Regions from separate parts of the Streptomyces sp. NPDC055962 genome, predicted to be linked through region 4. Evidence: riboswitches for the same ligand, from Rfam matches in the RefSeq annotation. Region 4 holds a riboswitch; each other region holds the start of a gene.

Evidence for each region. Region 4 has a riboswitch for cobalamin ahead of ACFC51_RS18725 (ABC transporter substrate-binding protein). Riboswitches for the same ligand answer to the same signal wherever they lie in the genome.
Region 1: another riboswitch for cobalamin. It lies ahead of ACFC51_RS28400 (ABC transporter substrate-binding protein); the one in region 4 lies ahead of ACFC51_RS18725 (ABC transporter substrate-binding protein).
Region 2: another riboswitch for cobalamin. It lies ahead of ACFC51_RS02545 (ribonucleoside-diphosphate reductase subunit alpha); the one in region 4 lies ahead of ACFC51_RS18725 (ABC transporter substrate-binding protein).
Region 3: another riboswitch for cobalamin. It lies ahead of metE (5-methyltetrahydropteroyltriglutamate--homocysteine S-methyltransferase); the one in region 4 lies ahead of ACFC51_RS18725 (ABC transporter substrate-binding protein).

What each region holds. Positions count from the first base shown of each region.
Region 1 is NZ_JBHJYN010000012.1:107,693-115,173, forward strand. It holds gene cobF (precorrin-6A synthase (deacetylating)) at 1-21, opposite strand, end outside; partial or broken gene ACFC51_RS28385 (hypothetical protein) at 123-316, opposite strand; gene ACFC51_RS28390 ((2Fe-2S)-binding protein) at 441-1,139, opposite strand; gene ACFC51_RS28395 ((2Fe-2S) ferredoxin domain-containing protein) at 1,171-1,554, opposite strand; cobalamin riboswitch at 1,618-1,742, opposite strand; cobalamin riboswitch at 1,826-1,991, shown strand; gene ACFC51_RS28400 (ABC transporter substrate-binding protein) at 2,030-3,067, shown strand; gene ACFC51_RS28405 (FecCD family ABC transporter permease) at 3,064-4,182, shown strand; gene ACFC51_RS28410 (ABC transporter ATP-binding protein) at 4,179-4,955, shown strand; gene ACFC51_RS28415 (GNAT family N-acetyltransferase) at 5,273-5,803, shown strand; gene ACFC51_RS28420 (DUF4185 domain-containing protein) at 5,975-7,201, opposite strand; gene ACFC51_RS28425 (alpha/beta hydrolase) at 7,328-7,481, opposite strand, start outside.
Region 2 is NZ_JBHJYN010000001.1:570,840-578,320, forward strand. It holds gene ACFC51_RS02520 (sugar ABC transporter substrate-binding protein) at 1-71, opposite strand, end outside; gene ACFC51_RS02525 (GntR family transcriptional regulator) at 357-1,127, shown strand; gene ACFC51_RS02530 (DUF3311 domain-containing protein) at 1,305-1,568, shown strand; gene mctP (monocarboxylate uptake permease MctP) at 1,565-3,217, shown strand; gene ACFC51_RS02540 (GNAT family N-acetyltransferase) at 3,343-3,843, shown strand; cobalamin riboswitch at 3,884-4,020, shown strand; gene ACFC51_RS02545 (ribonucleoside-diphosphate reductase subunit alpha) at 4,156-6,552, shown strand; gene ACFC51_RS02550 (ribonucleotide-diphosphate reductase subunit beta) at 6,552-7,481, shown strand, end outside.
Region 3 is NZ_JBHJYN010000012.1:99,035-106,515, reverse strand. It holds gene metE (5-methyltetrahydropteroyltriglutamate--homocysteine S-methyltransferase) at 1-2,298, opposite strand, end outside; cobalamin riboswitch at 2,459-2,683, opposite strand; partial or broken gene ACFC51_RS28370 (3-hydroxyacyl-CoA dehydrogenase family protein) at 2,815-2,961, opposite strand; gene tsaD (tRNA (adenosine(37)-N6)-threonylcarbamoyltransferase complex transferase subunit TsaD) at 3,130-4,218, opposite strand; gene ACFC51_RS28360 (deoxynucleoside kinase) at 4,405-5,073, opposite strand; gene ACFC51_RS28355 (snapalysin family zinc-dependent metalloprotease) at 5,645-6,229, shown strand; gene ACFC51_RS28350 (PQQ-dependent sugar dehydrogenase) at 6,369-7,481, opposite strand, start outside.
Region 4 is NZ_JBHJYN010000006.1:27,607-35,087, forward strand. It holds gene ACFC51_RS18710 (carbohydrate kinase) at 1-637, shown strand, start outside; gene ACFC51_RS18715 (acyl-CoA dehydrogenase) at 684-2,531, shown strand; gene ACFC51_RS18720 (hypothetical protein) at 2,528-2,698, shown strand; cobalamin riboswitch at 2,760-2,948, shown strand; gene ACFC51_RS18725 (ABC transporter substrate-binding protein) at 2,979-4,052, shown strand; gene ACFC51_RS18730 (FecCD family ABC transporter permease) at 4,049-5,134, shown strand; gene ACFC51_RS18735 (ABC transporter ATP-binding protein) at 5,131-5,931, shown strand; gene ACFC51_RS18740 (PRC and DUF2382 domain-containing protein) at 6,073-7,086, opposite strand; gene ACFC51_RS18745 (adenosylcobinamide amidohydrolase) at 7,427-7,481, shown strand, end outside.

The DNA.
Region 1 (7,481 bases), on a different contig from region 4:
CCGGCGTGGCTGCATGGTCATGGAACGCAGTCTGGCAGGCGCGTCCCCGACCGGTGCCGCCGCGTGCGGTACGGGGGAACGCACGCCGTGGTGCGGGGCGAAGGCAGTCCCGTTGTCCGATGGACGACCACGCCGTCCAGCAGGACGGCGACGGCCGGGCGGAGCCCGAACTGCTGGAGCATGCGGTCGTCGCTGAGGACGAAGGCTCCGAAGAACGGGAGAGGGGGAACACCTCGTGGTCCATGGACGGCCCGAGGAGGATCGCGAAGATCAGCGCGGGAACGAAGGCTTCGACGGGGCCCGGCTTCGCTGCGAACCTCCATGCTGGTGCGGACAGGGCCGGCAGGGCGATCGCGCCGGCCAGCAGGGCCGGGACGGGGCAGCATGGCGCGCCGGCGGTCGCCCTGGGTCCTGCCCTTCGGGACGGCGCCGCGCACGGCTCATGCACGCGGGCGCCCGGCCAGTCCGCAGTCTCCGCACATCGAGCCGCGCGGCGCGCGGTAGTAGAGGCAGCAGCTCCGGCGGCGGAAGGCGAGTTCGGGTCCGGTGAGCACGCCCGTGCCCGCCAGTCGTCCGGTGTCCAGGAGCGTGGCCGTCAGGGCGGTGAGCGGTCGGCGTACATCGGGGCGTGCCGCAAGCAGGGCGTGGGCCGCCCCGGCGAGGGCCGACGCCGAGTTGCCGTCCAGCAGGCGCGGGGCGACCTTGACGCGCAGTCCGTCGGACAGTGCCGACAGATGGCGTGTCACCTGCTGGTAGAGAGCACGGGGTGCACCGTCGCCGAGCCGGTCGGCATACCAGCCGGCGGGGCGGGGCACCCTGAGGGCCGGTCCGTCGTCGGCGCGCTGGAGCCCCTCCAGATCGGGGACCATCCCGTGGAGTACGACGCAGGCCAGGGCCGGGGACCAGAGGCGGGCGGCGTGTCCGAGCTGGGCGACGGAGACGTCGATGCGTGCTTCGGGGGTGTGGTGGCGGCGGGCGACGGCCTCGGCGAGGTCGCTGAAGCCCTCCGCGTAGGAGCGGGCGAGCGGATGCCAGCCGTCGTCCTCGCCACCGATCCTGAGGGCGAAGAAGCCTCCGATCCCCGCCACGTCGTGCAGCGCGGCGGTGACGGATGCGGCTGGTGCGCGGGCGTCGTCCACGGGTCCTGCCTCTCGGTCCGGGCTGCCGTCGTCAAGGCCGGGGGGTCGTGTGCCGGCGTGGCGGTGTGAGGGTGCAGAGGTCGGGAACATCCGGCTGGGGTAGGACTCCTGGCCCGCCGGCCGTGGCCCATGCGGCGATGTTTTCGGTGGCGTCCGGATCGTTGACCAGTCTCGGCGAGACGGGTCGTGCGCCGACCGCAGGGCCCTCGGCGGAGGGCTGCACGACGATGACGTCGGCCTGCTCGCAGAGGTCCGGACAGGCGCAGAACCGGACCGGCGCCCGGGCACTCAGCCGCTCGGTCCGGGCGGCGTGGTCCACGCCGGTCACCTTCGGGGTGCCGCAGCAGCAGTCACGGCACAGGACGATCCGGCAGGGAACAGGTTCGCGGCCGGTCGGGAGGGTGCGGGCAGGCATGCGGGATCGTTCCTCTCTTCCGGGGAGACCCGCCCCGGTGGTCCGTCGAGGAGGCGACCGCGTGAGTCTCCTGGCTCTCGGGTCGAAGCTCGCGCCGCGCCTTCCCACCCGTGGGGGCAGTGGTCGTGTGCGGGGCTCGCTCGCCGATCACAGTGGCGGGACCGCGCCGGATTCTCACCGGCTTCCTCGGACCGCAGTCGCCTGTTGCTCCGGTCATACTTCCACCCTTTCGCTGTGGTGACAGCAGGGGGGCACTATGCCCGCGACGCGAAGAAACGTAATATCGCCAGGTCATCGCCGCGATGGGAATCAGGAAGCCGGTGTGAGTCCGGCACGGTCCCGCCACTGTGACCTGCGGTCCGTCCTCATCCGTACGCCGTGTGCAGAAGAGGAACCCGCCGGAAGTCAGGAGACTGGCCTGTCGCGGGCCCGTTCCGAGGAGCGCGGACTCCCCAGGAGGCTCTACGTGTATCCCTTGCCCACCCCTGCCCGCGCGGGTTCCTTCCCGGCCCGCCGGCACCCGGCCCTGCGGGGCGCGGCCGCGGCCCTTGCCCTGTCGGCCGCCCTGCTGACCGCTGGCTGCGGCTCGTCCGGCGGCAGCGCCGCGAAGCCCGCGGATACGGCGTCGTCACCGGAGGGCTTTCCGGTCACCATCGACAACTGCGGGGTCAGGACGACCTACGAGAGGCCGCCGTCCCGGGTGGTCACGATCCATCAGCATCCTGCCGAACTGATGCTCGCCCTCGGTCTGAAGGACCGCATGGTGGGCACCGCCTTCCCCGACTCGGCCGTCCTGCCCGAGTTGAGGAAGGACTTCGAGGCGATACCCGAACTCGCCCGGCGCGAGCCGTCCTTCGAGAAGATCCTCGATTCCGAACCCGACCTCGTCTACGGCGGCTACGGCAGTGCCTTCGCCGAGAAGGAAGGCCGCTCCCGGGAAGCGTTCGCCGACGCCGGGATCGACACGCAGCTCAACCGCGAGTACTGCGGAAGGAAGCGGGTGACGGTCGAGGACACCTACGCCGAGGTCCGCACCATCGGCAAGATCTTCGGCGTCTCCGGCCGTGCCGAGAAACTGGTCTCCGACCTGGAGGACCGCGTCGGCCAGGCGAAGTCCGCCGTCGAGGACCGGCCGGATGTGCCGGTCTTCGTCTACGACAGCGGAGACAAGAGCGCGTTCACGGCGGGCGGGAAGGGGCTGGGCACCGACCTGATCCGGCTGGCCGGCGGAAGGAACGTCTTCGCCGATCTGGACGACGTCTTCGGTGACGTCTCCTGGGAGCAGGTGGTGGAACGCCGCCCCGAGGTCATCGCCGTCTACGACTACGCCGGCTCCGGAAGCGTCGAGCAGAAGAAGAAGTTCCTGCTCGCCCAGGACGCCCTCGCCGACGTCCCCGCGGTGAGGAACAAGCGGTTCGTCGTCCTGCCCCTGACCGCGACGCTGGTCGGCATCCGCTCCGCGTACGCGGTGGACGACCTGGCCCGGGGGCTGCACCCGGAGAGCTTCCGGTGACGCCCGCCGCCACCGGGGCACCCGCCGGTCGGCCCGTGTCCGCCGGAAAGAGGTCCGGACCCGCGCCGGGCCGCCGCGCGCCCTTCGCGTGCGGACTGGGCGTGCTGGCCGCGCTGCTCGTGGCGTCCGCGACCGCGGGGCTGGCCATCGGCTCGGTCCACGTGCCACCCGGCCAGGTCTGGGGCATCGTGACGCACGCGCTCGGAGCCGACTGGACGGAAGCCGGCTGGTCGGGAGCGCGGGAGACCATCGTGCTCGACGTCCGGGCACCCCGTGTCCTGCTGGGGGCGGTGACCGGTGCCGGGCTCGCCGTGGTCGGCACCGCGATGCAGGCACTGATCCGCAACCCGCTCGCGGAGCCCTACCTGCTCGGGGTCTCCTCCGGGGCGTCCCTCGGCGCCGTCACGGTCATCGTCTTCGGCATGGGCTTCCTGGGACCGCTCTCCCTCTCCGGTGCCGCCTTCGCCGGCGCACTCGGCGCACTGGTCCTCGTCTACGTCACCGCCCGCGCCGGAGGACGCATCACCTCCACGCGGCTGGTGCTGTCCGGCGTGGCGATCGCGGCGGTGCTCACCGCCGTCCTGGACCTGCTGCTGCTCACCACGGACCGGGGCAACGAGGCCCGGGCCGTACTCGCCTGGACCCTCGGCGGCCTGGGCGGCGTCGACCGGGACACGCTCCTGCTCCCGGTCCTGGCCGTGTCGGCAGGCATCGGCGTCCTCCTGGTCCAGTCACGCAACCTCAACCTGCTGCTGGCCGGTGAGGAGGCCGCGACCACCATGGGCCTGGACGTGGCCCGCTTCAGGGCCCGGATGTTCGTACTGCTCTCCCTGGTCACCGGAGTGCTGGTCGCGGCGGCCGGACCGATCGGCTTCGTCGGTCTGATACTGCCTCACACGGTGCGTCTGTTCGTGGGCGGCGACCACCGCCGGGTACTGCCTGCGGCCGCCCTCGCCGGCGCGGTGTTCCTGATCTGGGCCGACATCGCGGCCCGCACGGTCGCCGCCCCCCTGGAGATTCCGGTCGGTGTGCTCACCGCGCTCTGCGGCGGGCCGTTCTTCCTGTGGCTGATGCGCAGGGACGCCCGGCGCGCGACCGGCGGAGGAGCCGTATGAACCCCGCCGCCGACCTGTCCGTCGAGAATCTGACCCTCACCGCAGGCGCCCGCCACCTGGTGCGCGACATCTCCCTCACCGCGTCGGACGGCCAGGTGATCGGTCTGGTCGGCCCCAACGGCAGCGGCAAGTCCAGCCTCCTGCGCGCCGTGTACCGGGTCCTGCGTCCCGCCGCGGGCACGGTCCGCGTCGACGGCACCGATGCCTGGGCCATGCCCGTACGCCTGCTGGCCCGCACCGTCGCCGCGGTGGTCCAGGACTCGGCGGCCGACTTCGACCTCGCCGTCCGCGACGTCGTCGCCATGGGGCGTACCCCCCACAAGCGGCTGCTCGACGGCGACACGGCGGAGGACACCGCCCTCGTCGACGACGCCCTCTCCGCGGTGGATGTCACCCACCTCGCCGAACGCCCCTTCGACCGGCTCTCCGGCGGTGAACGCCAACGCGTCCTCATCGCCCGGGCCCTCGCCCAGCAGCCCGCTCTCCTCGTGCTCGACGAGCCCACCAACCACCTGGACATCCGGCATCAGTTGCACGTGCTCGGCATACTGCGCCGCCTGCCGGCGACCGTCCTCCTCGCCCTGCACGACCTGAACCTCGCCGCCTACTACTGCGACCGCCTCCACGTCCTGCACGAGGGCGAGATCGTGGCCTGCGGCCCGCCGTCCGAGGTCCTCACACCCCGACTGCTGGCCGATGTGTACCAGGTGACCAGCGAGATCTCGGTCCATCCGCGCACGGGGGCGCCCCAGGTGACGTTCCTGCCCGGGTGATGCCCGCTTCGGGGAATGCCGGGCCCCGGAGGCGGCGAACCGGTCGTGGACGGTGTCCCTCGGCCACCGCGACATCACTTTCGCCGCCTCCTCCAGGTGAGCCCGGGAAGGACCCGCTCCGCTCGGTCGGCCGTCAGCCGGCGACGGCCGACCGGATCGTCGGAGGAAGGCCGGCGGACGGGGACGGTGCCGGCCCCGCGTCACCTCGTCCCAGGGTGCCGGGGACGGCTGCTGACCGGACCGGAGTGTCGTGACGGGTGGTGAGCGGACGGGATATTCACTGGTCGCCGCCTGTTGATGGTGGCCATACTGCCGCGATGGATCCAGTGACTCTTGAGACCGACCGTCTGGTGCTGAGGGCCTTCACACCTGTCGACGTGGATGCCGTGCACGAAGCCTGCCAGGACGAGGACATCCAGTTCTACACTCCGGTGCCGGTGCCGTTCGGGCGCGCGGACGCGGAGAAGCTCGTCGGCGAGAAGCTGCCCGCCCAGTGGGCCGCGGACAGGGACTACACCCTCGGCGCGTTCCGCAAGGACACCGGCGCGCTGGTCGGCTCGTACTGCCTGGCCCTCGTCAGTCGCGGCGTCTGGGAGCTCGGTTACTGGGCGGCTGCCGGACAACGCGGACGCGGGTACTCGGTGGAGGCCGCTCGGGCCCTGTGCGACTGGGGCTGGGCGACCCTCGACGTCCACCGCATCGAGTGGTGGGCCATGGCCGGGAACACCGGCTCGCGTGCCGTCGCCGAGAAGCTCGGCTTCACCGTCGAAGGGACACTGCACCGTCGCAGCATCGCCAACGACGGCACGCCGCACGACTGGTGGGTGGGCGGCCTGGTGAGGCCGTGACCTCCCGGGCCCGTGCGGGTCGTCGCCGGCGGCCCGGGCGCGGGACCGCCCTGATGTGGTCACACGACGCGTCGGGGTGTTCGGGGAGAGTCGCTGCGACCGCCGTGGACGTCGGCCACGGCGGGCATCACCGCGCCGGTACGCGATGACGCCTGCCGGTGACCGGGAACCTCAGGGGCGGATGCCGTCGTACTGGAGGACGCGGTAGGGCGTCTTCCCGTGGTTCGCCGACTGCCACTGCGAGGCGATCAAGGTCAGGGACGTCGCGCTCGCACTGCCCGGGTGGATGTATCCACCGTAGAGGAAGGGGAGTTGGGGCTTCCCCCAGTGGTGCGGAGGGAGGCCGTCACCGACGATCTGGGGCTTGGGAGCGGTCCAGACGGCGTCCGGTCGCGGCGCCGTGCGCGTGCAGATCGCGTAGTCGTCCACGTCGAAGTAGCTCATGCAGTACGTGCTGCCGATCCTCTTGACGGAGAACTCCCCGATCCTGTTCCCGGACAGCATGATCGACGGTGCCGCCGCCGTCGTCCACTGCCAGCGGCCTTCCAGGAAGGCCCAGTTCTCCTGGGCACCGAAATTGCCCGCGCGGAACTGGTCCGGCCGGATGCGGAACAGCTGGATCGCGCCGCCGTCGGCGGTGTTCACATGTGTGCCGTTCCAGCGCTTGGAGAAGATGTAGAGCCAGCCGTCGGGGTCGATTCCCGCGAACGACCACATCCCGTACATGGACTGGTTCGACCCCTGCGTGTCACCCGCCCAGTGGTACGGGTAGTCCTGCCAGGTCACGCCGTGGTCGTCCGAGTACGCGACGCCCGACATCAGCGAGCCGTCGTATCCGGCCGGAATGTTCTCCCACAGGGCCACCGATGTGTACTGGATGTAGGTGCGCCCGCCGAATTCGATGCAGTCGTTGGGGATGCGGGAGATCTCGAAGCCGTGCCCGTTGTCCGCCCAGTGCGCGTAGTCGAAGCACTGGCGGGCGGCACCGGCGGTGGGCAGCGCCCAGGAGAACGAGATCGGGGTCTGGCCTGAGGCGTCGAATCGTGACTGGTTCAGGATCACCGGAGACCCCAGGTACGGTTCGGCCTGGGCGATTCCGCCGAACGCGTCGCCGAACACATAGCCCCAGGTGTTGTCGTGCTCCCTGTGGTACGGGATCGCCAGGTCACCGGAGCCGAGGCCCTGTGCGGCGGCCGAGTCGCCGGGCTGTTCGCACAACGGGGCGCCGGTCTGCCGCAGTTGCGCAGCCGCACCGGCCGGCGAGGCGGACCGGTCGCGAGCGGCCGCCACGCCGGGGGTCGCGCCGAGCAGGCCGGCTCCCAGGGCGAAGCCCATGCCCGCCTTGAGCGTGGACCGGCGACTGGCGGCGCGGCGCTCCGGCTGAGAGGGGGTGGACATGTCGATCCTCCGTGTGAGTGGGGGGACCGGGCGTGGACCCGGGGGAAGGGGGAGGGCGGGGCGGGGCGCCGGGTACGGGCCGCTTCGGTCCGCTTCGCAGCGCCGGATCCTCCACCGCCCTGCGCGTCAGGCCTTGCGGAGCCGTGCGACGACCCCGTCGAGGTCGCGCTGGAAGAGATCGGGCCGGACGAAGTGCCCGCCGGGCACCTCGTGCCACTCGTGGGGGATGCCCGCCTGGCCCAGCCGGTCCCGGAACTCGCGCTGACCGGCGAGCACCTGG
Region 2 (7,481 bases), on a different contig from region 4:
TCCCCACCACACGCCGCGATTCCGGTCATCATCGCTGCGACGCCTACTGCCGCAATGAGCTTGCGCTTCATGCCACACCCTCCTCAGGGATACCAGCAACCCCCCGCCCACCGCGAAGACGTACGCCGGCGCTACCTGTGGGGCTGGGACCTGGTCTTTAATGGTTTAGACCAGTACCGGGAGCTTGGCCTAGACCTTTAGGGGTGTCAAGGGTGTATAAGAAGTGCACTCGCGTCCGTTATCGGACCGACACCTGAGGGAGGGCGACGAGCCGTGACCGGACCGTGCCACCATGTGAGCCGCGACAGACGGAGGAGCCGGTGACGGCAGCAACGCAGCAGTCGGGAAGGCGGGCCATGGGTGCCGACGGGGGCAGCAGTACGAGCGAGACGGGTACGGGTACGGGTGCGCGTACGGCACGCGTCCCGAAGTACTACCGGCTCAAGCGCCACCTCCTCGACATGACGGACACCATGCCGCCCGGCACCCCTGTGCCGCCCGAGCGGACCCTGGCCGCGGAGTTCGACACCTCGCGCACCACGGTGCGCCAGGCCCTCCAGGAACTGGTGGTCGAGGGCCGGCTGGAACGCATCCAGGGCAAGGGCACCTTCGTCGCCAAGCCGAAGGTCTCCCAGGCCCTGCAACTCACCTCGTACACCGAGGACATGCGCGCCCAGGGTCTGGAACCCACTTCCCAGCTGCTGGACATCGGCTACGTCACGGCGGACGACACCCTCGCCGGGCTGCTGGACATCACGGCCGGCGGGCGGGTGCTGCGCATCGAGCGGCTCAGGCTCGCCAGCGGCGAGCCGATGGCCATCGAGACGACGCACCTGTCGGCCAAGCGCTTCCCCGCGCTGCGCCGTTCGCTGGTGAAGTACACCTCCCTCTACACCGCCCTGGCCGAGGTGTACGACGTGCGGCTCGCCGAGGCCGAGGAGACCATCGAGACCTCGCTCGCGACCCCGCGCGAGGCGGGACTGCTCGGCACGGACGTCGGTCTCCCGATGCTCATGCTGTCCCGGCACTCGATCGACGGACACGGCGAACCGGTGGAATGGGTGCGCTCGGTGTACCGGGGCGACCGGTACAAGTTCGTGGCCCGTCTGAAGCGTCCGACCGACTAGACGTCCCGGACCTCCGGCGCGGCCGATCCCCCTGTGCGGACAGGGGGATCAGTCATTTCGGGCGACACCGGACCGTTGCAGGACCGCAATGCGGACGGGGGGTGACGGTGGGCGGACCTCTCGCCTAGATTTCCTGCGCATTACACCAGGTGATCAGCGAGGGGACGGAGTCGCCACATGCCAGAAGAAACCGATGCGAACCCACCGGCAGCACCGGCGGTGACACCCGCCAGGGTGGTCATCGCGCTCTGCCTGATCGCCCCGTTCGTGGCGATGCTCTGGGTGAGCTCGTACGCGAAGGTCGAACCGACCTTCATCGGCATCCCGTTCTTCTACTGGTACCAGATGCTCTGGGTGCTCGTCTCGACCGCGCTGACCATGATCGCGTACAAGCTGTGGCAGCGTGACCAGCGCGCCCGCAAGGGGGGTGCGTCCGCATGAAGGACGGCGTGAACGGCGTGGCACTCGCCGTGTTCATCTTCTTCTTCCTGGCCGTGACGGTCATCGGATTCATGGCGGCGCGCTGGCGCAAGGCCGAGAACGAGGCGAGCCTCGACGAATGGGGGCTGGGCGGGAGGTCGTTCGGCACCTGGGTCACCTGGTTCCTGCTCGGCGGCGACCTCTACACGGCGTACACCTTCGTCGCGGTGCCCGCGGCGATCTACGCGGCGGGCGCGGCCGGCTTCTTCGCCGTCCCCTACACGATCCTCGTGTACCCGCTGATCTTCACCTTCCTGCCGCGCCTGTGGTCGGTCTCGCACAAGCACGGCTACGTCACCACCTCGGACTTCGTCCGGGGCCGGTTCGGCTCGAAGGGGCTCTCGCTGGCGGTCGCCCTCACGGGCATCCTCGCCACCATGCCGTACATCGCGCTCCAGCTCGTCGGCATCCAGGCCGTGCTGGACGTCATGGGCGTCGGCGGCGGCGAGAACACGCACTGGTTCGTCAAGGACCTGCCGCTGCTGATCGCGTTCGCCGTCCTCGCCGCGTACACGTACTCCTCGGGGCTGCGCGCACCCGCGCTCATCGCGTTCGTCAAGGACGGCCTGATCTACCTGGTCATCGCGGTGGCCATCATCTACATCCCGATCAAGCTCGGCGGCTTCGACGACATCTTCGCGAAGGCGGGCGAGGCGTTCGCCCAGACCAACGAGGCGACGGGCAAGCCGCGCGGAGCACTCGTCCCCGGGGACATGGGCCAGTGGGGTTACGCCACGCTGGCGCTCGGCTCGGCGCTGGCGCTCTTCATGTACCCCCACTCGATCACGGCGACGCTCTCCAGCCGCAGCCGTGAGGTGATCCGGCGCAACACCACGATCCTGCCGCTGTACTCGCTGATGCTGGGCCTGCTCGCCCTGCTCGGCTTCATGGCGATCGCCGCCGGCATCAAGGTGGACAACGGCCAGCTCGCGATCCCGCAGCTGTTCGAGAACATGTTCCCCGACTGGTTCGCGGGCGTGGCCTTCGCCGCGATCGGCATCGGCGCCCTGGTGCCCGCCGCGATCATGTCGATCGCCGCGGCGAACCTCTTCACCCGCAACATCTACAAGGACTTCATCAAGCCCGACGCGACCCCGGCGCAGGAGACCAAGGTCTCCAAGCTGGTCTCGCTGCTGGTGAAGGTCGGTGCGCTCGCCTTCGTCCTCACCATGGACAAGACGGTGGCGATCAACTTCCAGCTGCTGGGCGGCATCTGGATCCTCCAGACGATGCCGGCCCTGGTGGGCGGCCTGTTCACCCGGTGGTTCCACCGCTGGGCCCTCATCGCCGGCTGGGCGGTCGGCATGATCTACGGCACGGTGGCCGCGTACGGCGTCGCCAGCCCGACCCAGAAGCACTTCGGCGGGTCCTCGAAGGAGATCCCGGGCATCGGCGAGATCGGCTACATCGGTCTCACCGCGATCGTGCTGAACATCGTCGTCGTGGTCGTGCTGACCTTCGTCCTGAACGCGCTGAAGGCCCCGGCCGGTGTGGACGAGACCTCTCCGTCCGACTACACGGCCGACGTCGGCGACCCGGGCGTCAAGGCCGAACTCCCGCCGGCCACGGTGGGCGCCCCCGGGGACGAGGAACCGCTGCAACGAGCGTAGGCCTCGCGTCGTCCGTCCCGGCGGGGTCTCCCCGCCGGGACGTCCGCGCGCGTGGGCCGGAGCATGTCGGCGCCGCCTCGGAAAGGCCGTGCGCCCGGCCCGCGGGCCGGTGCAGACTGGCTCCCATGGATGTCTCGATCAGACCGGTCCGCACCGAGGAGCACGAGGCCCTGGGTGAGATGACCGCCCAGGCGTACCTCGACGACGGGCTGCTGGACTTCGACGCCGACGACCCCTATCTGGAACAGCTTCGCGCCGTCGGGCGCCGGGCCGCCGAGGCCCTGGTGCTGGTCGCCGCGGACGCCGACGACGGCGTGCTGGGCGGGGTCACGTACGTCGCGCCCGGAAGCCCCTGGGCGGACATCGCCGGGGAGGACGAAGCCGAGTTCCGGATGCTGGCCGTCTCCGCGAAGGCGCGTGGCCGCGGTGCAGGCGAGGCGCTCGTGCAGGCCTGTGTCGACCGCGCACGTGCCGCCGAGGGGCTCTCCGGGATCGTCCTGTCGACCCAGTCGTCCATGGAGGCCGCCCACCGCATCTACCGCCGCCTGGGCTTCGTACGGACGCCTGAGCGGGACTGGAGCCCTGTGCCGGGCTTCACCCTCCTGACGTTCCGCCTGGCCTTCTGACCCAGCACGACACTACATCTGGGGGCTGCCATAACCAGCGGCCCCCACATGTATGCTCGACCTCGCTGTCGCCGCAGGGGAATCCGGTGCGAATCCGGAACTGTCCCGCAACGGTGTGATCGGTGCGCTTTCGCGCATCGCGGAGTCCGAAGACCTGTCGGCAGCGCGTCCGGCTCGACCGAACCGGACGCAGAGACGTCCGGGCCCCGCGGAGGGCCGGTGGACGCCGTGCGCCGTGCCCCCCTTCCCGGGTGCCGTCGTGTCCGGCTGCCCCGCTCCCGCAGGCCCTGAGCCGAGCGAGGGATAGCCCCAGTGACCATCGCGCCAGCAGACCCGGTTTCAGCCGCGGAACTCGAAGGCCGCACGACCGACGCGCCCGGGACCGCACTCCTGCGGACCCTGACCGGTCTCACCGCCGATCTGCCCGACACCGACCCCGGACGGGTCGCCGCCGCCGCGCTGCGCGGCCGCAACGCGCGGTCGGACGAGGCCGAGCTGCGCTCGCTGGCCACCGAGGCCGCCGCCGGCCTGATCTCCGAGGACCCGGCCTACTCCCGGCTCGCGGCCCGGCTCCTCACCCTGGCCATCGCGGACGAGGCCGCCGGCCAGGGGGCCGTCTCCTTCTCGGCGTCGGTCGCCGTCGGACACCGCGAGGGCCTGATCGCGGACCGGACGGCCGAGTTCGTCACGCTGCACGCCGCCGCCCTCGACGCCCTGGTCGACCAGGCCCTCACCGACGGCGCCGACGACCGCTTCGGCTACTTCGGGCTGCGGACGCTGCACAGCCGGTACCTGCTGCGCCACCCGATCACACGGGAGGTCGTCGAGACGCCGCAGCACTTCATGCTGCGCGTGGCCGCCGGTCTCGCCGAGGACACCTCCGAGCGCGCCCTGGGCGAAGTCGCCGCGCTGTACGGACTGATGAGCCGGCTCGACTACCTTCCGTCCTCCCCCACCCTCTTCAACTCCGGCACCCGGCACCCGCAGATGTCCTCCTGCTACCTGCTGGACTCGCCGCTGGACGAGCTCGACTCGATCTACGACCGGTACCACCAGGTGGCGCGCCTCTCGAAGCACGCGGGCGGCATCGGCCTCTCGTACTCCCGTATCCGCGCCCGGGGTTCACTCATCCGGGGGACCAACGGGCACTCCAACGGCATCGTCCCGTTCCTGAAGACGCTGGACGCCTCGGTCGCCGCCGTCAACCAGGGGGGCCGGCGCAAGGGGGCCGCCGCTGTCTACCTGGAGACCTGGCACGCGGACATCGAGGAGTTCCTGGAGCTGCGCGACAACACCGGAGAGGACCAGCGGCGTACGCACAACCTCAACCTCGCGCACTGGATCCCGGACGAGTTCATGCGCCGCGTGGACGCGGACACGGAGTGGTCGCTGTTCTCCCCCGCGGACGCCCCGGAGCTGGTGGACCTGTGGGGCGACGCGTTCGACGCGGCGTACCGCGCCGCCGAGGCGAAGGGGCTGGCCCGCAAGACGATGCCGGCCCGCGAGCTGTACGGCCGGATGATGCGCACCCTCGCGCAGACCGGGCAGGGCTGGATGACGTTCAAGGACGCCTCCAACCGCACGGCGAACCAGACCGCGGAGCCGGGCCGCGTCGTGCACTCCTCGAACCTCTGCACCGAGATCCTGGAGGTCACCGACGACGGTGAGACGGCCGTCTGCAACCTCGGTTCGGTCAACCTCGGCGCGTTCGTCGCCGACGGTTCGATCGACTGGGAGCGGCTGGACGCCACCGTCCGCACTGCGGTGACCTTCCTCGACCGGGTCGTGGACATCAACTTCTACCCGACCGAGCAGGCCGGGCGCTCCAACGCCCGCTGGCGCCCGGTGGGTCTGGGCGCGATGGGCCTCCAGGACGTCTTCTTCCAGCTGCGCCTGCCCTTCGACTCCCCCGAGGCCCGCGCGCTCTCCACGAAGATCTCCGAGCGGATCATGCTCGCCGCGTACGAGGCCTCCTGCGGTCTGGCCGAGCGGTCGGGCCCGCTGCCCGCCTGGTCCGAGACCCGTGCCGCGCGCGGCGTGCTGCACCCCGACCACTACGACACCGAACTGCACTGGCCGGAGCGCTGGGACGCGCTGCGCGCCCGCGTCGCGAAGAGCGGGATGCGCAACTCCCTGCTGCTGGCCATCGCGCCGACGGCGACGATCGCCTCGATCGCCGGGGTGTACGAGTGCATCGAGCCGCAGGTCTCCAACCTCTTCAAGCGCGAGACGCTCAGCGGCGAGTTCCTCCAGGTCAACGCCTACCTGGTGGACGAGCTGAAGCGGCTGGGCGTCTGGGACGCCCGCACCCGCGAGGCGCTGCGCGAGGCGAGCGGGTCCGTGCAGGGCTTCGCCTGGATCCCCGAGGACGTGCGGGCTCTGTACCGCACGGCGTGGGAGATCCCGCAGCGCGGCCTGATCGACATGGCGGCGGCCCGTACCCCGTTCCTCGACCAGAGCCAGTCGCTCAACCTGTTCCTGGAGACGCCGACGATCGGCAAGCTCTCCTCCATGTACGCGTACGCCTGGAAGCAGGGGCTGAAGACGACGTACTACCTGCGGTCGCGCCCGGCGACCCGGATCGCCCGCGCGGCGTCCGGGAAGGCCGCCGCCTCCGCCCCCATCCCCGTACAGCAGGCCGCCGCCCCCGACGCGGACGCCATCGCCTGCTCCCTCGAAAACCCCGAGTCCTGCGAGGCCTGCCAGTGATGAGCACCACGAACAACGAGAAGAACCTGCTCGACCCGGGCTTCGAGCTGACCCTGCGTCCCATGCGCTACCCGGACTTCTACGAGCGCTACCGGGACGCGATCAAGAACACCTGGACCGTCGAGGAGGTCGACCTCCACTCGGACGTCGCCGACCTCGCGAAGCTGTCGCCGGGTGAGCAGCACATGATCGGCCGGCTGGTGGCGTTCTTCGCGACGGGTGACTCGATCGTCTCCAACAACCTGGTGCTGACGCTGTACAAGCACATCAACTCCCCCGAGGCGCGGCTGTACCTGTCTCGGCAGCTCTTCGAGGAGGCCGTGCACGTCCAGTTCTATCTGACGCTGCTGGACACCTATCTGCCCGACCCGGACGACCGGGCGGCGGCGTTCGACGCGGTCGAGGAGATCCCCTCGATCCGCGAGAAGGCGCAGTTCTGCTTCCGGTGGATGGACTCGGTGGAGAAGATCGAGCGGCTGGAGACGAAGGCCGACCGCCGCCGCTTCCTGCTGAACCTCATCTGCTTCGCCGCGTGCATCGAGGGCCTGTTCTTCTACGGCGCGTTCGCCTACGTCTACTGGTTCCGCTCGCGCGGTCTGCTGCACGGCCTCGCCACGGGCACCAACTGGGTGTTCCGTGACGAGACGATGCACATGAACTTCGCCTTCGAGGTCGTCGACACCGTCCGCAAGGAGGAGCCGGACCTCTTCGACGACGAGCTCCGGCAGCAGGTCACCGATATGCTGAAGGAGGCCGTCGAGGCGGAGCTGCAGTTCGGCCGGGACCTGTGCGGCGAAGGCCTGCCCGGTATGAACACGGAGTCGATGCGCCAGTACCTGGAGTGCGTCGCCGACCAGCGGCTCACCCGCCTCGGCTTCCCGCCGCTCTACGGCTCCGAGAACCCGTTCTCCTTCATGGAGCTCCAGGGG
Region 3 (7,481 bases), on a different contig from region 4:
GCGGACTTCGCGGGCGGCGGCGACGAGGTTCTCGAGCGAGGTCCGGGTCTCGGGCCAGCCGCGGGTCTTCAGGCCGCAGTCGGGGTTGACCCACAGCCGCTCCGCGGGGATGGCCTCGAGTCCCTTGCGGAGGAGGGCCACCGCCTCTCGGATGCTCGGGATGCGGGGTGAGTGGATGTCGTAGACTCCGGGGCCCGCCTCGCGAGGGTAGCCGTGCTCGGCGAGTTCGTGGGCGACCTGCATGTGGGAGCGGGCGGCCTCCAGGCTGATGACGTCGGCGTCGAGGTCGTCGATGGCCTCGACGATGTCGCCGAACTCGGCGTAGCACATGTGGGTGTGGATCTGGGTGTCCGGGCGCACACCGCTGGTGGTGAGCCGGAAGGATTCGGTGGCCCATGCGAGGTAGGCGGCGTGGTCGGCGGTGCGCAGGGGCAGGGTCTCACGCAGGGCCGGTTCGTCGACCTGGATGACCGAAGTCCCCGCGGCCTCCAGGTCGTTCACCTCGTCGCGCAGAGCGAGGGCGACCTGGCGGGCGGTGTCACCGAGGGGCTGGTCGTCGCGGACGAAGGACCAGGCGAGCATGGTGACCGGTCCGGTGAGCATGCCCTTGACGGGTCGTCCGGTCAGTGACTGGGCGTAGGAGGTCCAGCGCACCGTCATCGGATCCGGGCGGGAGATGTCGCCGGCGAGGACCGGCGGGCGGACGTAGCGGGTGCCGTAGGACTGGACCCATCCGTGTCGCGTGGCCAGGTAGCCGGTGAGCTGCTCGGCGAAGTACTGGACCATGTCGTTGCGTTCGGGCTCGCCGTGCACGAGGACGTCGAGGCCGGCCTTCTCCTGGAAGGAGATCACTTCGGCGATCTCCGCTTCGATCCGCTGGTCGTACCTGATGGTGTCGATCCTCCCGGCGCGCAGGTCGGCACGGGCCGCCCGCAGCTCACCGGTCTGCGGGAACGAACCGATTGTGGTCGTCGGCAGCAACGGCAGGGCGAGGTGGGCGCGCTGGGATGCGGCCCGCTCCGGATAGGGCTGGGACCGGCGGCCTTCCGCGTCGGTGACGGCGTCGGCCCTGGCCTGTACCACCGGGTCGTAGGTGACCGGGGAGTCGGCCCGGGAAGCGAGGTCGGCCCGATTGGCGGCGATCTGCTGGGCGATGGCGTCGGTGCCCGCGGTGAGCCCCGCGGCGAGAGTGACGACTTCCTTCGTCTTCTGCCGGGCGAAGGCGAGCCAGCGGAGGATCTCGGGATCGATGTCGCTTTCCGGCTCCGTGTCGAGAGGCACGTGCAGCAGGGAGCAGGAGGCGGCGACGTCGACCTGGTCGGCGAGTCCGAGCAGGGTGCCCAGTGTGGCGAGGGACTTCTCGTAGTCGTTGATCCAGATGTTGCGGCCGTTGACGACGCCCGCCACCAGGCGCTTGCCGGGGAGGCCACCGGCGGCGGCCAGGTCCTCGACGTTTCCGGCGGCCGACTCGGTGAAGTCGAGGGCGAGGCCCTCGACCGGGGACTTGGCCAGGACCGGCAGGGCGTCGCCGAGGCGGTCGAAGTACGAGGCGACCAGCAGGCGCGGCCGGTCGGTGAGGCCGCCGAGCTCACGGTAGGCGCGGGCGACGGCGTCGAGCTCGGCAGGGGTGCGGTCCTGGACGAGTGCGGGCTCGTCGAGCTGCACCCACGCGGCGCCCGCCGCGCGGAGGTCGGCGAGGACCTCGGCGTAGACGGGAAGGAGCCGGTCCAGCAGGGTCAGCGGTTCGAACTCGACGTCGACGCCGGGGGCGGGCTTGGCGAGCAGCAGGTAGGTGACGGGGCCGACGAGTACCGGGCGGGGGGTGTGACCGAGGGCGAGGGCCTCCCGGAACTCGGCCACCTGCTTCGCGGAGTCGGCGCAGAAGACGGTCTCCGGGGCGAGTTCGGGGACCAGGTAGTGGTAGTTCGTGTCGAACCACTTCGTCATCTCGAGGGGGGCGATGTCCTGGTTGCCCCGGGCCATCGCGAAGTAGCCGTCGAGTGCGTCGGCGCGGACGGCCGCGCGGTGCCGTTCGGGGACGGCGCCGACCATGACACTGGTGTCCAGGACATGGTCGTAGAACGAGAAGTCGCCGGACGGCACCTCGTGGATGCCGGCCTCGGCCAGCTGCCTCCAGTTCGAACGGCGCAGACCGGCCGCGGTCTCCCTGAGGGCGTCGGCGCTGACGCGGCCCTTCCAGTAGCCCTCGACGGCCTTCTTCAGTTCACGGTCGGGACCCTGGCGGGGGTAGCCGTACACGGTGGCTCGTGCTGCCGCGGCTGCGGGCTTCGCTGTCACGGAACTCTCCTTCGCGAGATGTGTCCTGGACATCCCGGGGACGGGACGTGGACGCGAAGGGACGACCGATCGGACGGGTCACGCCGGGAATGCACCGTGCGTGCCGCTCGATATGTGCGCCGACCCGCCCACGAGGTCACCGGGATCTCCGCACGCGACCGGTCGCGTGCGGGCAACGGGCAGGTCTTCGGACTCGCGGGCACGGGCGTCTCCGAAGAGGCGTCCTCCTAGTGGCCGTCGCTTCCCAGACCCTCCCGGGGCCAGTGCGTATGACGGCGTTCGTTCCCACTCACCGCTGCGGGGCAGTCCCGGATTCCCACCGGGTTCCCTCTTACGACGCATCCCGTCTGGCGGACGGGGGCGAACCAGCTGCACCCGACACCCTACGGGGCGGACGGAATGCGTACACCCCCGCCCACGATCCGGGACGGCCGGGCTGCTGGTCCGACCGCACCGTGGGGTGAGGAGCGGGGACAGAACCGTTCCGCTCACCACCCCTCCACGGCAGCGCGGGTCTCAGCCCCGCTCGTACGTGCCCGCGCCCGGTTTCCGGCCGGGCAGACCTGCCCCGACCATGCGCGTGAGCAGCGGTGGCGGGGCGTACAGAGGCTCCTCGGACTCGTCGTGGAGCGACAGGGCGAGGGAAGGAACGGCCGTGTCGAGCAGGGTGTTCACGACGGACCCCGCCCGTTCGGCGGAGAGAACCACGGTCGTGGCGAGCGGCGTCGCCACGGGCACCTCCGGGCGCGGCGAAGATCTCCGTTGCCGCCTCGGCCGCCGAACCGATCGATGGTCAGTGCGCAGACACCATGGGCCGGACCACGGGAATCATCAGGCGGCCCGGACCGTAGGGCCCGCCGTCGGTGTCAGCGCGGCGAACTCCAGTGGTGCGGACGGGTCGACCGACACGTCGAGCGGGGCCGGTTCGGCGCCGGAGCGGACCAGCAGGTCGCCCACCGCGGCGATCATGGCGCCGTTGTCGGTGCAGAGCGTCATGCGCGGCACGCGCAGCTCGATGCCGGCCGCAGCGCACCGTTGTCCGGCCAGCGCGCGGAAGCGGGAGTTCGCGGCCACGCCGCCGACGACGACCAGGGTCTTCACGGCGTGGTCGCGGCAGGCACGGACGGCCTTGCGGGTGAGGACGTCGGCGACGGCTTCCTGCAGGGCGGCCGCACCGTCGGCGATCGACGGTTCCTCGCCGCGCAGGCGGTGCTGCTCCACCCAGCGGGCGGCGGCCGTCTTGAGTCCGGAGAAGGAGAACGCGTACGGGTCGTCGCCGGCCTTGCTCAGGGGGCGGGGGAAGACCACGGCCTCCGGGTCGCCCGTCCTCGCGGCATGGTCGATGGCGGGCCCCCCGGGGTAGGGCAGGCCGAGGATGCGGGCGACCTTGTCGAAGCATTCACCGGCGGCGTCGTCGAGTGTGTCGCCCAGGTGCGGGATCGGCTCGCGCACCAGGTCCCGGACCAGGAGCAGCGAGGTGTGGCCGCCGGAGACGATCAGCACGACGCACGGCCGGGGCAGCGGGCCGTGTTCCAGCGTGTCGGCCGCGACATGCCCTGCGAGGTGATGCACGCCGTACAGCGGGACGCCTGCCGCATAGGCGAGGGATTTCGCTCCGGCGAGGCCGACCTGGAGGGCACCGGACAGGCCGGGGCCGGTGGTGACGGCCACCGCGTCGATCTGTCCGAGCCGCATCCCTGCCTCGGCCAGAGCCTGCCGCACGACCGGTGTGAACGCCTGGAGGTGGGCGCGCGAGGCGATCTCGGGCACCACGCCGCCGAAACGCGCGTGCTCCTCCATGCTCGACGCCACCACGTGGGCCAGCAGCCTTCCGTCCCGCACGATGCCCGCGCCGGTCTCATCGCACGACGACTCGATCCCCAGCACCACCGGTGCACCCACCACGGCCTCCTTCTGCATGCATATTGCTCTTGCAATATATGTGCAACAAGGCTCTGCTGGTGGACCGGGTGTTCAGCGCGCCGGAACGGGAGGGACGGTCAGGGGTGCCGGGCCACCGCCAGCGGTCAGGAGTGTGGCGACGCCGACCGATGCGTTCACCGGCCGCCCCGGGCGGCAGTGCGAACTCGGCACCGCGCAGGAGGCTCAGCGGCCGGTCCGGCCGGCGACCGCGGCCAAGGCGTCCTTGACCTCCTGTGCCACACGGGCCGCGTCCTCGGGGTCGTTCACCACGTCGGTCTCGGTCATGTCGATGACGAGGACCTCGCTGGCCGAGTAGTGCTGGTGCACCCACGCGTCGTATCCCGACCACAGCGTCCGGTAGTACTCGACCAGGCTGTCGTCCTGCTCGAAGTCACGTCCCCGCAGCCCGATGCGGTGCAGGACCGTTTCGAAGTCCGCCTTGAGGTAGACCATGAGGTCAGGAGCCTTGCGGTAGGGCAGGCCGTCGATCTCTCGCATCATCTCGTCCAGCAGTCCCTCGTACACCTGCAGTTCGAGCGAGCTGATCCGGCCCAGATCGTGGTTGACCTTGGCGAAGTACCAGTCCTCGTAGATGGACCGGTCGAGGACGTTGTCGTCCTGCTTGTACGCCTCCTTGATCGACGCGAACCGGGTCCTGAGGAAGTACAGCTGGAGGAGGAAGGGGTAGCGCTTGGCCTGGATCTCCTCGGGGCTCGCGGTGTAGAAGAGCGGAAGGATCGGGTTGTCTTCCACGCTCTCGTAGAAGACCTTGCTGCCGAGCTCTTTGGCCAGCAGTTCGGCCACGCTGGTCTTGCCGATCCCGATCATGCCTCCGACGCAGATCACGGACATACCTCGTTTCTCCCTGGGCGTCTTCTGTCTGTGGGCAGGTGGGCACCTCACGCCACTGGGACGCACGTGATTCCCGAGGTCTTCATGATCAGCGCCACGCGGCCCGTCCGGACCACGGTTCCGGAACGGTCCGATGTCCTGACCGGCGCGACCGCTCTGCGGCCGTGGCGCAGGAAAGCGAGCCACAGGCACCACATCCGACGTGAATCCTAAAGGATGGTCCACCCTGGGTCGGTCCGTGCTGCGCGCTGCTCACCAGGCGCGATTCCGGAGCTCCGGTGAGGTGGGGGCGCCGTCCGGAACGTCGGCCGGGGACGCGCGCGCGGCCGTCGGCGGCGCGGAGGCGACGAGCGGCGGTGCCCGGGCGCCGGCTCGTCCGCCTGGCCACCGTCCATCTGTGGGCCTGTAGTTTTCCGGCCCTTTTGTGATGACGGAGGCATGACATGTCCGGGTGGAGGGGCATAGTCCTGACGCCCAGGAAGAACCTGCACCGGCCGGCCGGCCGATGCAGGTCATCCCCACTCTCGGATCCCCTTCGGAACCGAGTTCCCCCACGAGTGAAGGGACAGCAATGCCGCATTCCTTATGGTCGAGGGCAGCCGGCACCGCCGCCGCGATCGCCATGGCCACAGCAACGGCAGCGCACGCCGCACCCGCACCGGAGACGGACGGGACGAGGAGCGCCGCAGCGGTGGTGACACTCCGCTACGACGACAGCCGCGCAGTCGGCTGGGAGGCGGCGATCGCCGCCGGAGTCGCCTCGTGGAACCAGAACGTCGCCAACGTCAAGCTGGTCGAAGCCGCACCTGGCGCCCGCGCCGAGATCCAGATCGTCGCCACCACCGGCTGGCCGCAGGCGACGCTCGGTCCGGTGCGCCCAGGCGGACAGGTGCGTGTGGAGCTCGGCAGCCAGGCGGTGTCCGACGGCTACGACAAGACCCGCATCGCCGCCCACGAGATCGGACACAGCTTGGGCCTGCCCGACACCAAGCCCGGTCCCTGCACCCAGCTGATGTCGGGGTCGAGCGCCGGCACCGCATGCAGGAACGCCGTTCCGAACGCGACTGAACGCGGCCGTGTCGAATCCGCCTACGCCAACGGCTTCGCTCCGCTCCTGCCTTCCGCCGGACGCACCCTCGTGGACGCCGCCTACTGATCACTCCACCGGAGGGTGACCTCTGGGGACGGGTCTGCCCGGGTGCGCCCCTCGGGCGGGCCGGAGACCGCGGACACGCGCTCCGGCCCGCTCGGGCGCACGGCATCCGTCAGAGAACGTTTCCGCCCTCCACCTGCCGTCAGGCCGGGGCGATGCGGGAGATGCCGCCGGCTATGCCGAGGACGTACAGTTCGCCGTCGCAGCCCTGCACGAACGAGACGGTCTCGCCGCCGTTGACCCCGAGGTCGCTCACGCCGGTCACCTCGCCGTTCTCCATCTGCAGTGCACGGACGGTGCCGTCGCAGTAGTCGCTGAACACGTACTGACCCCGGAGGCCAGGAATGGCCTTCCCCCGGTAGACGTACCCGCCGACCACCGAGCAGCCCAGTCCGGTGCGGTCGTATTCGTGGATCGGACGCACATGGTTCGCGGGCTCCGTGCCACCCCGGAACGGATGAGTGCCCTCCATCTGGGACCATCCGTAGTTCTCACCACCCTCACTGTCCGCCGGGGCCCAGTCGATCTCCTCCCAGTCGCTCTGGCCGACGTCGCCGATCAGCAGGTCACCCGTGCCGGAGTCGAAGGAGAACCGCCACGGGTTGCGCAGCCCGTACGCCCAGATCTCACCCCTGGCGTTCGGCGTTCCGACGAAGGGGTTGTCCGACGGGATCGCGTACGGTGTGCCGCCGCGCGGGTCGATCCTCAACAACTTGCCGAGCAGCGTGTCGAGATTCTGCCCGTTTCCGTCCGGATCGCCACCGGAGCCGCCGTCGCCGAGGGCGATGTAGAGGTAGCCGTCGGGGCCGAACTTGATGTCACCGCCGTTGTGGTTCGAGTAGGGCTGAGTCTGAGTGAGAACGGTGCGCCGGGAATTCGGCTGGATCTTGCCGCCCCGCACCGCGAACTCGTCGACGGTACTGGTGCCTTCGAGGTCCGTGAACGAGATGTAGAAGTGCGCGAACTTCTTGTCGAAAGCGACGCCCAGGAGGCCGCGTTCGCCGTCGGTGGTCGTCTCTGCGGAGATGTCGAGGACGGGCTTTCCGAGTGTGCTGCCTTTGAGGACCCGTACCTTGCCTGCGCGTTCGGCTATCCAGACCGTGCCCCCGGGGCCTGCGGTCCCGGCGGTCGGATTCTGGGCCGTGGCCACCTTCTTGAGCGCGACCTTCGCCGACTGGCGTGGGGCGGCGGGCTCGTCGGCGGACGCCGTGGTCAGTGCGAGGGAAGCGACGAGGGCGATGGCGCCGATGATCGC
Region 4 (7,481 bases):
GGGTCCCGTCGAGCTGCCGGCGCAGCCGCCCCTGCACGTGCACACCGGGTCCGTCGCCACCGCCCTGGAGCCCGGCGCGGACACCGTCCTCGGTCTCGTGCGCCGGCTCCGGGCCGACGCCACGGTCAGCTACGACCCCAATGTGCGGCCCGCGCTGATGGGGGACCACGGCCGCGCCGTGCGCCGGGCGGAGAGCTGCGTCGCGCTGAGCGACGTCGTCAAGGCCAGCGACGAGGACCTGCGGTGGCTGTACCCGGGGGAGGAGCCCGAACAGGCCGCCCGGCGGTGGCTGCGTTCCGGGCCGGCCATCGTGCTGCTCACCCGGGGGCCCCGGGGCGCGCAGGCCTTCCTGCCGGGCGGGACGGTGGGCATCGGCGCGCCGCCCGTCGGCGTCGCGGACACGGTGGGCGCGGGCGACGCCTTCATGTCCGGGACGCTCCACGCGCTGGCCGCGCACGGACTGCTCGGGGCGAAGGGCCGCCCGGGGCTGCGCTCCCCGGACCCCGCCGTCGTGGCCGACGTGCTGCGCCACGCCGTGGCGTCGGCCGCCGTGACCGTCGCGAGGGCCGGCGCGCTGCCTCCCTGCCGGGAGGAGCTGGCAGCGGCCCTGACCAGCACGCCGGTACCCGAGCCGTAGCGCGTCCAGGGGTGTCCTCCCGCGTACCGCGGTCGTTGATTTCGTTATGACCGTGACCCTTACCGACACCGCCCCACCCTCCACCACGGACCTGCTGACCGGCGTCCTCCTCGGTCCGGAATTCCGCCGGGAACACGGGTTCTGGCAGCGGCTGATCAGCACAGAACCGTTCCGCCGCCCCGCCGGCGGAACGTCCGAAGAGCGTCTGGAACTCGCCTACGACCGGTTGAGGATCCTCAACCGGTCCCTCGACAGCGGCGCCCGCCTGGCCTCCGACCCCCGGGCCCTGGCCGCCCTCCACGCCTGGCTCGGCCCGGTGGACCCCGCCCTGACGACCGTGGCGGGCATCCACTACAACCTCTTCCTCGGCAGCCTCCTCGACCACGACCGCGCCGGCCGGCGCGACCTGTCCGACTACCTGACGATGCGGCGCATCGGCACCTTCCTCTGTACGGAGGTGGCGCACGGAAACAACGCGGCGGCCATGGAGACCACCGCGACGTACGACCGCGAACGGGACGGCTTCGTCCTGCACACCCCGAACGCGGGCGCACAGAAGTTCATGCCGAACACCAGTCCGGCCGGCGGGGCCAAGTCCGGACTGGTCGCCGCACGCCTCGTCGCCGACGGCCGTGACCACGGTGTGCGCCTCTTCCTGGTGCCGCTGACCGATGACGCGCGGGCGCTCCCCGGCATCCGGGTGCGACTGCTCCCCGCCCGGATGGGCAGTCCCGTGGACCACTGCCTGACCTCGTTCGACCGGCTGTTCGTGACGCGGGACGCCCTGCTGGGATCCGGCGAGGAGGGCGGCGACCAGGGGGAGTTCCGCACCGGGCCCGGGGACAGGAGGCGGCGATTCCTCGCCTCCATCGGGCGGGTGACCCCCGGCCGGATCTCCATGAGCGCCTGCGCCGCGGGATCCGCCCGCGCGACCCTCGCCGTCGCCGTGCGCTACGGCGGCCACCGGCTGATCTCCGGTACCCGGGGGGCCCCGCCCGTGCCGGTCGACGCCCACCGGACCCACCACGGGCCGCTCGCCTCGGCGATGGCCACGGTCTTCGCCATGACCCTGCTGTACCGCAGGGCGCAGGAGCGGTGGGAGACGCGCACGGACGAGGACGGCGGGGCGGAGGCGGGGCGGCTCGTCGACGTGGCCAAGGCGTGGATCACCTGGCGGGCCCGCGAGGTGATCGTCGAGAGCCGCGAACGCTGCGGCGCACAGGCGCTGCTGGAGAACAACGGCATGACCGAACTCGTCACCGGCGTCGAGGGCGCCATCACCGCGGAGGGCGACAACATCGCCCTGTACGCGAAGGCGGCGGCCGACATGCTGTTCGCCGCGCACCCCTCCGGCGGCGGCCCGGACCGGCCACCGAACCCCGGGGACCTGTCCGACCCGCTGTTCCTGCGCAAGCTCCTCGCCTCCGTCCAGGAGATCTGGTTCGCGCGGGCCCGCGAGCGCGTCGTGCGCGCGCCCGAAGCCGACGCGCTCGGCCGCTGGAACGCGGCCTCGGGACCCGCCCTGCGCGGGGTCGAGGCCTTCGCGTACCGGCAGGCGGCCGAGGCGTACGCCGAGGCCCGCGCCGCGCTCCCCGAGGGAGCCGCCAGGGACCGGCTGGGCGAGCTTGAGCGGCTGTTCGCCACCGAGTGGGTGGCCCGCAACAGCGGCGATCTGCTGGCCGCGGGACTCCTGAGCGGCGATCAGGTCGACGCGCTGGCGGAGACCGGGGAGGAGCTGATCGCGGCCGTCGCCGCGCACGCGCGCGAACTCGCCGACTCCTTCGCCCTGCCCGAGGCGCTGCTCGCCGACTGGCCGATCGCCGGGCCCGGTTACGCGGACGCCTACGACGATCCGGAGGGCCCCTGGATCTCCTCCCCGGCGGAGGCCCGATGAGTGCCGAACGCGGGGAGCGGGCCGTGTGCAGCCGGGTGGGCGAGCGCCTGGAGGCCCTTGGACTGCGCGCGGTCCTGCTGGCCTACTGGGGCACGACGTCCGTGCTCGCCCGCCGGTGCGGGAAACCGCGGACGGACCGCGGCGAATCGGTTCACCCCAAGCGCTGACCCGCCGAGCCCGGCCGGGAACGGAGGCGGCGACGGCCCTCGAAGCCGTCGCCGCACCGCGTGATAGCTTGCAGACGCCAGTCACACTCCATGGGGAGTCAGGGAATCCGGTGCGAATCCGGAGCTGACGCGCAGCGGTGAGGGGGACGGGCGGGGCCACGGCCACTGGATCACCCCTCGGGTGGACCGGGAAGGCGCTCCGTCCGGACGAACCCGAGTCCGAAGACCTGCTGGCACCCGCTTCCGTACCGGGAGCGGAACTCCGTCACGGGCTTCGCGCATGAGCCCAGAACCGCAGAGGGACCTTGTGCCGCCCATAGCCAGCACCGCACGCCGAACCGCCCTGCTCATCACGGGACTTGTCCTCCTGACCGCCTGCGGCGGAGGCGGGAGCACATCCGACGGCGCGGCGCGGGAGGGGTCCGCCGACGGCTACCCCGTGACCCTGGAGAACTGCGGCCGTACGGTCACCGTCCACGCCGCTCCGCACCACGCCGTCTCCCTGAACCAGGGATCGACCGAGATCCTGCTCTCCCTGGGCCTCGCCGACCGGCTCGCCGCCACCGCGACCTGGACGGACCCGGTGATGAAGGGGCTGGAGAAGGACGAGGCCACCGTTCCCCGCATCGCAGGGAACCAGCCGTCCTCCGAGAAGGTCCTCGCCCAGGAACCCGACTTCGTCAGTGCCTCGTTCGAATCGACCCTCGGCAAGGGCGGAGTGGCGTCCCGCGACCAGTTCGAGGACCTGGGCGTGCCGACCTACCTCGCCCCCTCCGACTGCGTGGGCAAGGACAACACGGGCAGCGGTGACGGTTCCCGCGCCGAGCCGCTGACGATGGACCCCGTCTACGACGAAGTGCGCGACCTGGCCGCGGTGTTCGGCGTCCCGGAGAGGGGCGAGGAGCTGGTCACGAGCCTCCGGGGCCGCATCGACAGGGCGACCGCGGACATCGACGCCTCCGATGCCACCCTCCTCTACTGGTTCGCCAACGCCGAGGCCCCCTACCTCGCGGGCTGCTGCGGCGCCCCCGGCATCATCACCGAGGAGCTCGGCGCGAAGAACGTCTTCGACGACACGCACGAGGAATGGCCCCAGATCAACTGGGAGACGGTCGCCGACCGCAACCCCGACGTCCTGGTCATCGGCGATCTGACCCGCAGGTCGCAGACGGCCGAGAACGCCCGGAAGAAGATCGAGTTCCTGGAGTCCGACCCCGCCACGAAGAACCTGGACGCCGTACGGCACAAGAGGTACGTGCTGCTCAGCGGTCAGGCGATGAACCCGACCATCCGCACGGTGGAGGGCGTGGAGCGTGTCGCGGCCGGGCTGCGCTCGTTCGGGCTCGCGAAGTGACGAAGACCGGGCACGCTCCGGACACACGCGTCCAGGTGCCCTCCGCCGCACGGCCGGCCGCCGGGGCGCGCGTCCTGCGCGACGGCCTCCTGTGGAGCGCCGGAGGAGCCCTTCTGCTCCTGTCCGTCGCGGTCGCCGTCACCATCGGCCCCGCCCGCATCTCCGTCCCGGACGTGTGGTCGGCGGTGGCCTCGCACCTCGGCCTCGGTGATGCGCGGCTGACCCCGATCCGGGACGGCATCATCTGGAACCTGCGCATGCCCCGCACCCTGCTCGCCGCGGTGTGCGGTGCCGGGCTCGCGGTCTGCGGCACCGTGATGCAGTCGCTGCTGCGGAACCCGCTCGCCGATCCCTTCGTCCTCGGCGTCTCCTCGGGAGCGTCGACGGGGGCGGTCGTGGTCGTCGTCCTCGGGGTCGGCGGGGGAGCGGTGTCGGTCTCGGCCGGCGCCTTCGCGGGGGCGCTGTGCTCGTTCGGTCTCGTCCTGCTGCTCAGCCACACGCTCGGCGGGTCCACCGACCGGGTCGTCCTCTCCGGGGTCGCGGCCATGCAGTTGTTCTCCGCGCTCACCTCCTTCGTCGTGATGACCGCCGCCGACGCCGAACAGACCCGGGGCGTGCTCTTCTGGCTGCTCGGCTCGCTGAGCGGGGTCGGCTGGAGCGAGGTGTGGACGTGCGCGGCCGTGCTGGTGGTGACCCTGGGGATCTGCCTCGGGCACGCCCGTACCCTCGACGCCTTCGCCTTCGGTCAGGACGCCGCGGCCGCCCTCGGGGTGCACGTCGCCCGCACCCGGCTCGTGCTGCTGTGCACGACCGCGCTGCTGACCGCCGCTCTCGTCAGCTCGGCCGGCGCCATCGGGTTCGTCGGGCTCGTCCTGCCGCACGCCGCCCGGGCGCTGACCGGTTCCGGGCACCGGAGGCTGCTGCCGGTGACCGCGCTCGCCGGAGCGATCTTCCTGGTCTGGGTCGACACCCTGGCCAGGACCGTCCTCGACCCGCAGGAGGTGCCGGTCGGCGTGGTCACCTCCCTCATCGGGGTGCCCGCCTTCGTCCTCGTCCTCCACCGCACCCGGAGGAGCGCATGACGACGGCAGGGCACGGAACGGACACCTTCCCCGACGGGCTGCGGGCCGCGCGGGTCAGCCGGGAGGCCGGCGGGAGGATCGTCCTGGACGGGGTGAGCATCGCCCCGCCCCCCGGCACGACGGTCGGTCTGCTGGGGCCGAACGGCTCCGGCAAGACCACACTGCTGCGGGTGATGGCGGGCGTGCTCGCCCCCGCCTCGGGGGTCGTCACCCTCGACGGCCGGACCCTCGCCGAGACCGGCCGGCGCGCCGTGGCCCGCCGTGTGGCCGTCGTCGACCAGCACGCCGTCACCCAGGTCGACCTGAGCGTGCTGGACGTCGTACGCCTCGGCCGCATCCCGCACCGGCGCGCCTGGTCCGCGCCGGGTCCCGGGGACGAGGCAGCCGTGCGCGAGGCGCTGGCACGCACCGGACTCCAGGACCGCGCCATGCAGTCCTGGCACACCCTGTCCGGAGGCGAGCGCCAGCGGGTCCAGATCGCCCGCGCCCTCGCTCAGCAGCCCCGTGAACTGCTGCTCGACGAACCGACGAACCACCTGGACATCCAGCACCAGTTGGAACTGCTGTCCCTGATCGCCGCACTGCCCGTGACCGCGGTGGTCGCGCTGCACGACCTGAATCTGGCCGCGATGTTCTGCGACCGGGTGACGGTCATGAAGGACGGCCGTGTGGTGGCCGCCGGCACGCCCTCGGAGGTGATCACCGAGGAACTCGTGGCGGACGTCTACCGGGTACGCGCGGTGGTCACGCCGGACGGGCCGGAAGGACGGCCGTCGGTACGGTTCCTGCCGGGCTGACTCCCGGCGTTGTACCCGTGCGGGGAGCCCGTGCGGAGTCACCCGTACACAGAAGCCGAGCCGTGACGAAGGGGCGGGCCCGTGCACGTGCGGGTCCGCCCCTCGCCACTGTCGTGCGGCCTCTCGCCGCTGTGGGAGGGGTCAGCGACGACGTCCCTGGCCGAACTCGCCGCCCATGTCCTTGTCGCTGCCCATCTCCTTGCCGTCCGCGTAGTCGATCTTCTCCTTGCGGAGCTCGGCGGAGATTTCCTTCTGCTCGGTGACCTTGCTGGTCTCCAGACGGACCCGCTCCACGGGGACCGCCTCCTTGCGGACGGTGGCTCGTTCGGCGTGCAGGGTGACCTCGACGTCCTGTTCGCCGAGCTCGCCGCGCCCCTTGGTGCCCGCTCCCTTCTCGCCCGGCTGCAGAGGCTCGCGCACCACGCGCACCTCCTCGTGGGACACGGGCACCGTCCGGGTGACGTTCTCGGTCACCACGTACTTGTGCAGGCGTGCCTTTCCGCTCTCGTACTCCTCCGTCCCGACCTGGAGCTGCTCCTCGGACCGGATCATCTCCTCCCGGCCCCCGGCGCCCGTGGCGGACCGCTCGGCTCCGGCTCCCGCGAGCGGACGCGAGGTGGAGGAGGTGTCCATGTCGCGGTGCCTGCCGGTCCCTGCGCCCGCACCGGTGGTGCCCATGCCGGCCGTGGTCCCGGTGGTGGCCTTCGCCTGGCCGCCCGAGGCGGTACGGGCCGTTCCCGCGGCCCCGGCCGCACCCGCGGCACCCATGGCGGCCGTCCCCGTGCCCGACGTCGTGCGCGCGTCGCCGCCCGCACCGCCGCGGGCGGCTCCCTTCCTGGTCAGCCCGTAGTGGCGGTAGAGCTCCTCCTCCTCCGATACGGAGAGGTGCGCGTCCGCGTCCACCCGGGGAGCGTCCTTGACGCTGTCCTTCGGATGCGAGACGTGCAGGTCGGAGCCCACACGGCGGGCCCCGGCAAGCGGTACGAAGCTCTCCTTCATGCCGAACATGCCGGTCTTGACCGTGATCCAGTCGGGCTTGCCGGTGTCGTCGTCGACGTACACCCGGCCCACTGTGCCGACCTTCTCGCCGTCGCTGTCGTAGACGGTCAGACCGTCGAGTTCTCCGGAATCCGTGAAACCGTCAGCGGCTCCCATGGCCGATTCCTCCTCGCCCGGGCGCGTCCTGCGGTTGGGTCCAGCAGGGGAGGCGCGTCCGGGTTCCATCGCGCCTCACCCGGTTGGACGCTGCAACTTCCCGGCCTGGGCGCCGGACGGCCCAGGGCACCGGGGAAGGGCGGTGGCCCCGCTCCACGCGGTTCTCCGCCCGCCACAGGCGTTACGCCATTCGGGTGAGCACTCCGTCGGGTGCACCTGATGTGCGGAGCCGGTCCGACCGTATGATCGACGCGCCGCTGCCGACCGCCGGCAGGCCTCTCACGGACCGGGGTGCGCCATCGGAACCACGAGCACCGCACTGCCCCGGCAGCGTGGCGAGTTGCTGGCCCGCCAGGAGGACGGCGCAGGACTGCACCATCTGGTCTGGCGGCTCG